One region of the Rothia sp. HMSC064F07 genome, then DNA from elsewhere that is predicted to be linked to it. Evidence: riboswitches for the same ligand, from Rfam matches in the RefSeq annotation. Region 1 holds a riboswitch; the other holds the start of a gene.
The links. Region 1 has a riboswitch for thiamine pyrophosphate ahead of HMPREF2712_RS02020 (ECF transporter S component). Riboswitches for the same ligand answer to the same signal wherever they lie in the genome.
Positions count from the first base shown of each region.

Region 2: another riboswitch for thiamine pyrophosphate. It lies ahead of HMPREF2712_RS07580 (bifunctional hydroxymethylpyrimidine kinase/phosphomethylpyrimidine kinase); the one in region 1 lies ahead of HMPREF2712_RS02020 (ECF transporter S component).

Region 1 is NZ_KV831924.1:24,667-30,424, reverse strand. It holds gene HMPREF2712_RS02025 (ABC transporter ATP-binding protein) at 1-1,349, opposite strand, end outside; gene HMPREF2712_RS02020 (ECF transporter S component) at 1,438-2,070, opposite strand; TPP riboswitch at 2,129-2,229, opposite strand; gene HMPREF2712_RS02015 (DUF4235 domain-containing protein) at 2,496-2,729, shown strand; gene HMPREF2712_RS02010 (MFS transporter) at 2,890-4,326, shown strand; gene HMPREF2712_RS02005 (septin family protein) at 4,540-5,758, opposite strand, start outside.
Region 2 is NZ_KV831926.1:1,290,846-1,296,603, reverse strand. It holds gene HMPREF2712_RS07590 (ABC transporter transmembrane domain-containing protein) at 6-1,901, shown strand; gene HMPREF2712_RS07585 (ABC transporter ATP-binding protein) at 1,903-3,651, shown strand; TPP riboswitch at 3,886-4,084, shown strand; gene HMPREF2712_RS07580 (bifunctional hydroxymethylpyrimidine kinase/phosphomethylpyrimidine kinase) at 4,073-5,758, shown strand, end outside.

The DNA.
Region 1 (5,758 bases):
GCGTCGAGTAGGTGGGTGAGGCGTAGGCGGGTTGCGAGTTCGTTGGTGCGGGCGGTGAGGTCGTCTTCGTTGAGGGGGCTGCGGGTGAGTGCGGCGAGTCGGCGGGGGCCGAGTTCGAGTTCTTCGCGTACGGTTCCGCGGATGAATTGGTATTCGGGTTCTTGGAAGACGTAGCCGATACGGCTGAGCATTTGGGCGGGGGTCCAGGTGGGCACGTCCCAGTGGGCGCGCTCGCCGCCGTGGTTGCCGCCGTGGTTGCCGTCGTAATTACGCAGCGCGTCGGTGGCGGTGAGGGTGCCGTCGGGTGCGGTGAGGAGCCCTGCGAGGCTGAGGGCTAGGGTTGATTTGCCGGCGCCGTTGGGCCCGAGCACGCTGAGGTGTTCGCCGGCGTGCAGGGTGAGGTTGATGCCGCTGCGCAGTACGGGCAGGTCGGTGGGTGCGGGTGCGGGGGTGTCGCCGAGGCGTTTGATGGTGCGTCGGCGTGCACGTCGTTGTTTGGGGGTGGGTTGTGCGCGGGTGATGCTGAGGTTTTCGGCGCGCAGTAGCGCTTCGCCGTGTTCGCTATCGCTGTCACTCTGCGGTGCACGCGGCACGTAGTTGGGTACCCATACGCCCGCGTCGATGAGTTCTTGGCGGGCTTCGGTGAGTACGGTGTCGGGTGCGCCGTCGTGGGTGATGGTGCCGCCTTCGCCGAGCACGATAATGCGGTCCATGTGCGGCGCCCAGATGCTCACGCGGTGCTCCACGACGAGCAGGGTCGCGCCGGTCGCTTCCGCGGCGGTGAGGATGCTGTCGCGTACTTCCTGCACGCCTGAGGGATCGAGGTTGGCGGTGGGTTCGTCGAGGATCATGGCGCCGGGGTGCATCGAGAGGATGCCCGCCAGGCCGAGGCGCTGCTTCTGACCGCCGGATAGTGCGCTACTGGGGTGATCGAGGGCAAGGTGGTTGAGTCCTACGGCGGTGAGGGCTTCGGTGACGCGGTCCCAAATTTCTTCGCGGGGTACGCGCAGGTTTTCGGGGCCGAACGCTACGTCGTTGCCGACGGTTGCCATGACGATGGAGGATTCGGGGTCCTGCTGCATCATGCCTGCGGTGCCGCGTGCTTCGGCGGGTGCTTGCCCGTTGATGGTGATGGTGCCGCCGGCGGATTCGCCGTCGTCATCGTGGAGCACACCGGCGATGGCGTGCAGGAGCGTCGATTTGCCGGCGCCGGAGGTGCCCAACAGCAGGACTTTTTCACCGGGGTTGATGGTGAGGTTGAGTCCGCTGATGACGGGTTCTGGGCGTCCGGGGTGGTGCCAGCTGAAGTTGTTGAGCTCGATGCGCGCCCCGCGCGGTGTTGCTTCCATGATGGTTCCTTAGCCTTTTGTGTGGCTGCTGTTGTGTGCCGAGTGGTGACTCGTTGTGAGTGACTAGTTGGTGGCTAGTTGCTGGTGGTTAGCGGCGGGTCTTGCCGGATGCCAGCGAGGAGAGCACACCGGTCTTGGCGAGGTTCTGCACGAGAATCCATGCGAGGAAGCCTGCGATGACGGCGCCGGAGATGACGGCGCACGCTACGTAGATGATTGCCTTGAGCGGTTCCATGTCGGGGTAGTAGATGAAGATTTCGTTAACGCCCATGAACAGGCCGCTGAGCGCACCGGCGAAGATGGCGATAGTTGCGTTCCAGCGGCGGTAGCGGAAGATTGCGAAGGCGATTTCAGCGCCGACGCCCTGGAAGAAGCCTGCAATCAGGATTTCGCCGCTCCATGCGCCGCCGGTGAAGAGTACGGAAATGAATGCTGCGACGATTTCGCCGAAGAGTGCCGCACCGGGCTTGCGGATGAGCAGGCCGCCGAGGGTGCCGCCGAGTAGCCACGCGCCGGCGACGATGGGGCGGAATTCGGGTGCTGCTACGAGTGCGGTTTTGGCGGCGGGGCCGACTGCGATGTCCCAGATCCAGAAGATGACGGCGCAGGCTACTGCGATAACTGCAGCGATGACGATTTCGTTGACTCGCCAGCGCAGGTTCGGCTTCTTCGCTTCTGCCTGGGTAGATGCCTGGGAGGCGGGGGTTGCGTTCTGTGACATTGGTGGTCCTTCCGTCGTTGGAAGGGGAATGTCCTCGCCCTCTGATTGGACGAGGGCATTGAGAAGAAATTCGACTCCCTACGCCGGTACTAACCGGATCAGGTTCGAGGGTCTGCTTAGCACTCTCAGCGCCTCGGTGGCGCTCCCCTGTCGTTTGGGGTTCCTTGTCCGTACCGTTGTGGTGCGGGTGGGAACCCAGGTTCGATTGTAGGCTTGTCTGGCTGTTCGTGCCAATTTGCCGCTTTTTGTTTCGTTCTTCTGCCCACATTACAGAATTGCACGGTGTACAATTTTGGGACGGAGAGGCTCCAAGGCGGCACGAACGCCTTAAACCCTATACGCTAGGGAGTGGCGCTCTTTTCTTACCCAACCCCGAAGGGGTTCACGGGCAGGACGCCGCATCGTATACAGCTAAGGAGATACACATGAACCCCGTCGCTAAGCTTGCTATTGCGGGTATCAACATGGGCGCTGCTGCCCTGGTTGGTAAGGGCCTGGGCGCAGCCTGGACCAAGGCTACCGGTAACCAGCCTCCCGCCATTTCCCACGAGTCTGAAGACACCCTGCGTCAGGTCATCCTCTGGACCGTTCTGACCTCCGTCGTGGGTGCTGTGGTGAGCTTCGGTATTGCTCGCCTGCAGCGTCGTTTCTTCAACTAAGACTTTGCGCCTTCCGCGCGAATGTTCATGAGCTAGGCGGTACGTATCTCCACTCGGTACGTACCGCCTGGTGTTCCTTCTTCAGCACGCCCGCTCTACTTCAGCCGGTTTCATGCCGCCGCTACGCTGAAGCGCCACCTCGGCATCCGAAAGCACAACTATGACTATTTCTTCTCCCCGCCGTAAAACGAAGGCTCAGCGTAGGGTCGTTGACCACGCGAACAGCCGCCGTTCGGTCGCGTCCTGGGTCATGTGGGATGTTGGCTCGTCGAGCTTCGACTCGATTATGACGACCTTCATCTTCACCGTCTATCTGACCAGCAGCTATTTCGGTACGCCCGAAGAGACCTCTTCAGCGCTATCACTGGGTCTGACCGTTGCCGGTTTCCTCATTGCGATTCTAGCGCCGGTGACCGGCCAGCGTAACGACAAGTCCGGCAAGGGTATCTTCTGGCTCGGTGTGAACACCATGCTACTAGTCGGTTCGATGGCGGCGTGCTTCTTCGTGGGCCCCACCCCGCAGTACCTGTGGCTGGGTGTCACCCTGATTTCTGCGGCAAGCGTGTTCAGCGAGTTCGCGTACGTGAACTATAACGCCGTACTGCCGCGCATCTCCCACCCGGAGAATATCGGTAAGATTTCGGGCGCAGGATGGGCCGCCGGCTACATTGGCGGCATCCTGGCGCTGGCTGTGGTGCTGTGGGGTTTTGTGCTTACCCCCGAAGTACTCGGCCTGACCACCGATAACGCCCTGAATATCCGTGCGGTCGCACTGTTTGCCGCCGCCTGGTGTTTGATCTTCTGCCTGCCGCTGCTGGTGCGTATGCGCACCCGCGAGCGCTTCCTGCCGGAGGTGCTGCCCACCCGCGAACTGCGTTTCCTGGAGCTCGGTATGGAGCGTCTCTCCCCGGCTCGTCAGGGCGGTCTGCTCGCCTCCTACAAGGCGCTGTGGCGCACCATTAAGCGGCTGAAGATGACGTCCCCGCAGACCCTGTGGTTCCTGATTGCTTCGGCGGTGTTCCGTGATGGTCTGTCCGGTATTTTTACGTTCGGCGGTATTCTTGCGGCGGGCACGTTCGGTTTCAGCACTTCCGAGGTGATCCTGTTCGGTATTGCCGGTAGCGCTGTCGCGGCGGCTGGCGCGATCCTGGGCGGCTACCTGGATGACTACCTGGGCCCGAAGGCGATTATTGTTATCTCGCTGGTCGGCATTATCTTGGCGGCTACCCCGCTGATGTTCTTCCCCGAACCGGGCGTGTTCTGGGTATGCGCCCTGCTGTTGTGCCTGTTCGTGGGCCCGGCACAGTCGGCGTCCCGCACCTTCCTGGCGCGTCTGGCGGATCCCGGTACTGAGGGTGAGCTGTTCGGCCTGTACTCGACCACGGGTCGTGCCACCAGCTTCCTGGCACCGATGCTGTTCGGTCTGTGCGTGAGCATCATGGGCGCGCAGATTTGGGGTGTGCTCGGTATTCTGATCGTTGTGGTGGCGGGTCTGCTCCTGCTGCTGCCGGTGAAGGCGCCCGGTCCGCTGCGTATGCGTGCGGCTCGCCGCGAGCAGAAGCGTGAACAGAAGCGCCGCGACAAGGCCGCCCAGTAAGGCTGCCCAGTAAGGCGTCGCGGGGCTAAGCATCCTGCAAACCCCGCATACACAACCTCGCAAGCACACAGGGAGGGGCGGGTAGAAGAATGATCTTCTACCCGCCCCTCCCTCGTGCTTAAGCAGCGCCTATCGAGCAGTGCCTATCAAGCGGAGCTCAGTAAGCCGCGCCAGAGAGCCGTGTCAGTAAGCCACGTCAGAGAGACCCGGTGGCTAGTCCTCCACCACGTCATCCTCATCATCAGAGACAGCGTCCTCAGAGGAATCCAGCGCATTCTGATGCTCCTCCTCATCCAGAACCTCATCGCTGGTCATCTGTGCCCAGGTTGCGTCATCAATCAGCGGATCATCAATCACACGAACCCACAGCATCGAACCAGCCGCCAGGGCGCTCAGGTTCTCGTCATACGCCTCCGCAGGCAGACCCTCAAAGATCTCAGCCAGACGCGCAAACAGGTCATCATACGAAATGTCGCCCTCAGCCTGCAGCCAGCACTCAGCCGCAAAATCAGACAGCTCATTCAGCTCAGTGTCGCACAGCAGCAAGAACGGGCCGTCCTCACCCACACGCACACCCGAAGTACCCGGCATACGAGACACCGCAATCGTACCGTTCAAGAACACACCCGGCAGGTGATCCTCAACCGTGTACTTCTCCAGGCTCTCAACCTCATCAGCATTCGGCAGCTCACCACCATTCAGCAGGTCCTGAACCAGCGGCAGAGTGTCCTCAATCTCCGAGTACACCAGGCGCCACACGCCACCGCAACGCTCCACCAGCTTAGCCAGCGACACAACGCCCTCAGGGTGACGCGCCAGACCCGAACTCTGCTCACTCAAGAACACCAGAGCCTCATGCAGCGGAACACGCTCAAAATACGGCTCAGAAGCCGACTCATCACGAGAAATGAACACAATACGCGACAGCTCATAGCTGAGGTCATCACGATCAACCACATTCAGACCCAGATCCACCGGGTTCTGCTGATCCTTCGGCGCATTCGGGTCAACAATCACAGACAGCGGCTTCGGATACGGCGACACAACACCCTCATCCGAAATAATCGCAGTCTCATCAGTCAAGTACGCAAACTTCGAACCCAAGAAACGCGACGCAGTCGTCTTACCGCTACCAGAAACACCCACCAGCGCCACAGCGCGCTTCGACTCAGGGTCACCAATAACAGCCGCATGCAGCATCACACCGCGACCAACCAGCTGCTCAATCATCGCCAACGTAATACGGCTCGTCAGATCCTGCATACCCGAATCATCATCAGCCACACGCAGCGTCGAAACCTTATCAAACGAACCCATCAACGGATTCGCCAAATCCATCACCGACTCATCAGTCGGCGCATGAACCAGCATCACCTGATCAAAACGAGACAACGAAGCATACGCCTCATCAGGAGTATCAAAAAACTCCGGA
Region 2 (5,758 bases), on a different contig from region 1:
GTTGAATGACTGAATACAACGCTGACAAGGCACAAGAAAACGCTGCGCGTGAAGAAGCTATGCATGAAGAATACATGCATAACAAAACCACGCAGGAAAAAGCCGCGCAGAAAAAACCTGCACAGGAAATAACCAGCAGTGAACTGCGCAAGGCTGAAGAAGAAGCCCTCAAAAAGCGCCTCGCCCTGCGCGTCACCGCGCCCGGACACAAATACCCCTGGCACCGCTGGGCAATCCCCATCGTGGGTGAAACCACCGCAGGCATCGGCGCAATCCTGATCCCCGTCATGGTGGGCCAATTCATTAACCAGCACATCGCCGGAAAAGCCCCCGACGCCTGGCCCATGTTCTGGGTGGTCGTCGCAGCCATCACCTTCATCGTGATCAACGAGTTCTTCGGCTGGGGCACCTCCATGACCCTCAGCGCAGAACTCGGCCGCGACTGGCGCGTCTACATCAACCGACTCATGGGACGCACCCGCACAACCGTTGATGCGGGTGAAGCAGTCACCGTCATGAACAAAGACGTACGCCGCATCACGGCCGTCTACTTCTCACTGCCGCTATTCGTCAATGCCATGATTATCGCGACCCTCGGTGCCGTGCAGCTCTGGCTCATCAACCCCGTCACCGCGATTGTCACCCTCATCGGTACGCTCATCGTGGTCGGCGTGATTGCCTGGTACTCGTCCTTCCTCGAATCCAAGATTGGCGAATACCGTGAGAAGGATGGCGAAGCCTCCTCACGCGCCTCCGACATCGCCACCGGCCTGCGCACCATCGCCGGCCTCGGTGCCGAAGAACAGATGCGTGAGCGCTACCACCGCGGCACTGACGAAGTCTTCGACAGCTACATGCGCTATGAAAAGACGCACCGCTGGATGTTCCTCATCCGCGCGCTGCTCGGCGGTGCCGTGACCCTGCTCGGCGTCGGCTTCGCCCTCACCGGCCATGTCGAAAATGGCCGCTGGGTCTCCGACACCCCCGCCGCGTCCCTGGTGACCGTTGCCTCCATTATTGCGATGATGGGTGGCCCCATCTGGATTACCCAGAACTTTCTGACGGAATGGCGTTACGCCAAAATTGCGCTCGCCAAGGTCGCCCGCCTCGAAGGTCACGCGGGCGTGCGCCAGGGCGTGCTGAAGAGCCCGCGCACCGACGAAGAAATGGCGCAGTTGGCACGCGCCGAACAGGCAGTCGAGGCGAGCACCTTCGAGGTGCCCGTACCCGTCGCCCCCGCCGGTGCTAGCAACCCGCGCATCGTGTACGTCAACCCGCGCGACTACAACCTCACCGCGCAAGACTACGCCGAGGCGCTTGCCCGCACCCTGCGACGCGGGGGAGAGGACCTCAAGGACGCTACCGGCCGCCGCGTGCTGCTGAGCGAACCGAACCCCATGATTTTCGCGGGAACCCTGCAGGAGCACCTGCGCCTGGGCACCGTGCCGAACCCCGACGAGGAGCTGGCACAGGCAAAGGACCAGGAGCTGCTGAAGATTACCGACTCCCGCGAAATCGCCTACCGACTGGGCGGACGCAACCCCGAAGACTACTTCGCCGCCCGCATCACCAGCGAAGGCGCGAACCTCTCCGGTGGTCAGCGTCAGCGTCTGGCACTCGCCCGTGCGCTCGCACAGGACGCGCAGGTGCTCATCCTGACCGAGCCGCTGAACTCCGTGGACGAACCCAGCCAGCGCTACATCTACGATGCGATGGAAACCCAGATCGGTAGCGACCGCCTGCCCGTCGGCTACCCCGGCCTGCTACAGGATTTGGAGCAGGTCTACGTTATCTCCACGACCGCGGAGACGACCCGCCGCATGGAACGTGACGGCTACCCGGAAACCGCTCAGTCTGAAACTGCTCAGACCGAAACCACTCAGAATCAGGAGGTGAACTAGCATGGCAAAGCAGCTCCCCATCGAAACCCCCGCCTACGTGGCACGCCGCATGTGGAACTACCTCGCAGCGCATAAGGGGCGAGCCCTCTACACCTTCGTCATCTACATGGTCAGCACCCTCATGGGTGCGGTGGTGCCTCTGCAGATTGGTGCCACCGTGGACGACGTGGTGACGGGCAAGTTCTCCAGCTACCCGTGGCAGCCGATTCTGATTATCCTGGCGGCGTTCATCGTGCAGGCGATAACCCTCATGGTCTCCTCGTACAGTGCGGCCCGATTGGGTGCGCTCGTCACCCGTGACGCCAACCAGGACACCCTCGACGGCACCCTCGACCTGGATGCACGCACCGTGGAAGAAGCCGGCAGCGGCGACCTGCTCACCCGCGTGACCGACGACCTGTCCTCGGCCGCAAACGCTGTCAGCACAGACCTTCTCGGTGCAATCTACGTGGTCCTGTACTTCCTGGTTTCCACGATCTCTCTGGCGTTTGTGAGCCCCGCAATGGGTCTGATTATGCTGCCCATGATTGCTGGTCTTGCCCTCATCATGTCGAAGATGCTACCGCTCATGGCGGCACGCAACCAGACCACCCAGGAGCGCGTGAGCGACCTCAACAGTGTGCTGACCGAGAACATTCGCGGCACCTCCACGATTCGTGAGCTGGGTGTTCACACCGCCCGCGAAGACGCCTTCGCCGGTGAGAACAAGCGCCAGTTCGCCGCGCAGCTGGGCATGGTGCGCATCCGCCAGCTGTACTTCACCGTGGACGCCATCAACGCCTGGATCCCCACGGTTCTGTGTATGCTCTGGGGTGCCGCCTGCGTGGCTCTCGGCTGGGCAAGCTGGGGCGCCGTGGCGACCGCCTCGGTCATGGTTTTTAGCCTGCGAACCCTCGCTGATATGCTGAACAATCACGTCAGTAACCTGCGCATCATGCTTGTGAACATGGGCCGCGTGTTCGGCGTGGTCTCCTTGGCGAAGAAGCAGCGTGAGGAGCGTGCACAGCACCGCGCCGAAGCGTTCGCTGCCGTTTCTGATGAAGCCGTGAAGAACCCGGAGTACGCCATTGACTGCTCCCACGTCTCTTACGGCTACTCGCCCGATGCCCTCGTTCTGGAAGACATCAACCTGAAGATTCGCCGCGGTGAGGCGCTCGCCCTGGTGGGCCGTTCCGGTTCGGGTAAGACCACCCTGGCTCGTCTGATTGGTGGTTCGCTGACCGCCCTGGACGGCACCATTAACGTGATGGGGCACCCGGTCGGTCACGGCGACTTCCCGACCGATGCCGCCGCCGATGGCCGCCCGCGCCTGCTGGTCTGCACCCAGGAAGCACACGTCTTCTTCGGTACTCTCGCCGATAACTTTACGGTGGTCGTACCGGATGCAACCGTCGAGCAGATGGGCGAGGCACTGGACGCTATCGGTGCCCGCTGGTGGCGCGACCTGCCGCAGGGCATGGACACCATCGTCAGCGGCGCGGATTCGCCTCTGACTCGTGACCAGATTCAGCAGCTAGCACTGGCACGTATTGTGCTTGCTGACCCGCACGCCGTGATTCTGGACGAATCCACCACCCAGCTGGAGCTCGCGGACGCAACCGAGTCCCTGAGGGCCGTGCTGGCGAACCGTGCGGTGCTGATTATTTCACACGATGCGCGTATCGCCTCGCTGGCTGACCGTGCGGTCCTGCTACACGAGGGCAGGATCATTGCGGAGGGCTCACCGGCAGAGATTTTCGCCCTGACCTAAGCTCTGACCTAAGCCCGGAGGATATGCCCGGCGATATGTCCAGCTGATAGTGCCCGGCACTGCGTGAAGCGGTGCCGGGCACTACTTGTTTAACGGGTGGTTTCCGCACAAGGGTGCGCTGAAATCGGCGGCGGGGAGCCCTTGCCGTAACGCAAGACTCAAACGAAAATTTCGGAGAGATTCACTTGTCACCCGTAAAACTTTCAGTTACTAAGAACCATTGTGATAACCTGGCAGAGCGATATGGGGTGCCTTGAGACGCCCGCGACCCGCTAACCCGCCCAACTGACCGCCCAACGAAGGGCTACGGCACAGCGAAGAGCTACGGCACAGTGGACGCACGAAACAGCGTAAGAACACTCAAGGCTGAGAGAATCACCCATTGAACCTGCTCTAGTTCGAACTAGCGAAGGGATTATCGATGATGGCAGAGCAGCCTACCGCGCCCGCGTGCGCACCCACCACCAACCATGTACCCGACGCGAGCACCCCCGGAGCATCCCGGGCACCGCAGACAGCTCAGATACCTCAGGCAGCTCGAGTGCCGAGGGTTCTTTCCATTGCTGGAACCGACCCCTCCGGCGGTGCGGGTATTCAGGCGGACCTCAAGTCCATTGCCGCATCCGGCGGTTACGGCATGTGCGTGACCACCTCACTGGTTGCCCAGAACACATGCGGGGTTCGTGAAGTATTCACCCCGCCCCTGGAATTTTTGACCGCGCAACTTTCCGCCGTTTTTGATGATGTCACGGTTGACGCCGTGAAAATCGGCATGCTCGGCGACGCAGACACGATCCGCACGGTTCGTACCTGGCTGAGTGAGCATCCCGTGCCCGTGGTCGTGCTCGACCCGGTCATGATTGCTTCCAGTGGTGACCGCCTGCTGCAGGCAGAAGCGGAGCAGGCGTTGCGCGACCTCGTGCCGCTCGTGAATGTGATTACCCCGAACATTCCGGAGCTCGCCGTGCTCTGTCAGAAGGAGCCCGCCCAGACTTTCGATGAGGCGCACGAGCAGGCGGCGAACCTTGCGGCGGCGACCGGAACCACCGTGATTGTGAAGGGCGGCCACCTGTGCGGTCAGGACGCCGGTAACACCGCGGTCTTCCCGGACGGCACCTGCGCGCACGTGCGCACCCCGCGTCTGGACAGCCGCAATACGCACGGCACCGGATGCTCCCTATCCTCTTCGCTGGCAACCCGCCTGGGCGTGGAGCTGCTGCAGCACACCGAAGCCGCAGAATCTTCTGCGGGCGAGAAGAACACTCTGACCAGCGACGATACCCACCGCGCCCTGCAGTGGAGCACCCGCTGGCTCCACGAGTCCATTGCCGCAGGTGCCGGTTTGCAGGTCGGTTCCGGTGAGGGTCACGGCCCGGTGGATCACGCCGCCCGTGCCCGCCGTCTGGAGGCTGCAGCCTCCGCCTACCCGTGGCATCACCTGCTCGCCACTACCGACTCTGAGGGCAACGCTCTTGATGGCACCAGCCCGGAGCGACTGCTGCCGGTCAGCCCCGTATCCGCCGGTGAAGCCGTCGTAAAGCCCGCCGGCCCCTGGACCGCCGCGCTCTGGGCTGCGGGAGGCGAAACCTGGCGCCAGATTCTGGACTTGCCCTTCGTGCGTGCCCTCGGCGACGGCACCCTCGACGAGGACCTGTTCTCCTTCTACCTGGACCAGGACGCCCTCTACCTGCGCGACTATTCGCGTGCGCTCGCGACCCTTTCGGCGCGTGCCGACACCGCTGAGGCGCAGGTGCACTGGGCGGCTGGCGCGCATGAGGCGATTGCCGCCGAATCGCAGCTGCACGAGGGCTGGTTGGCGAACCGCGCACGCCTGGGTGGGCCTTCGCCCATCACCATGGGGTACACGAATTTCCTGCGTGCCTCCGCAGCTGGTGAGGATTATGTGGTCGGCGCTGCCGCGATTCTGCCCTGCTACTGGCTGTACGAAGAGGTGGGCGCTGTGCTCTCCTCGCAGAACCACGCGGACCACCCGTACGCGGAGTGGTTGAGCCTGTACGGTGGCGAAGAGTTCGCCGCGGAGGTGGAGCGTAGTCTCGCGGAGGTGGAGCGTGCGTTTGAGGCGGCTTCACCGGCTCAGCGTGTCCGC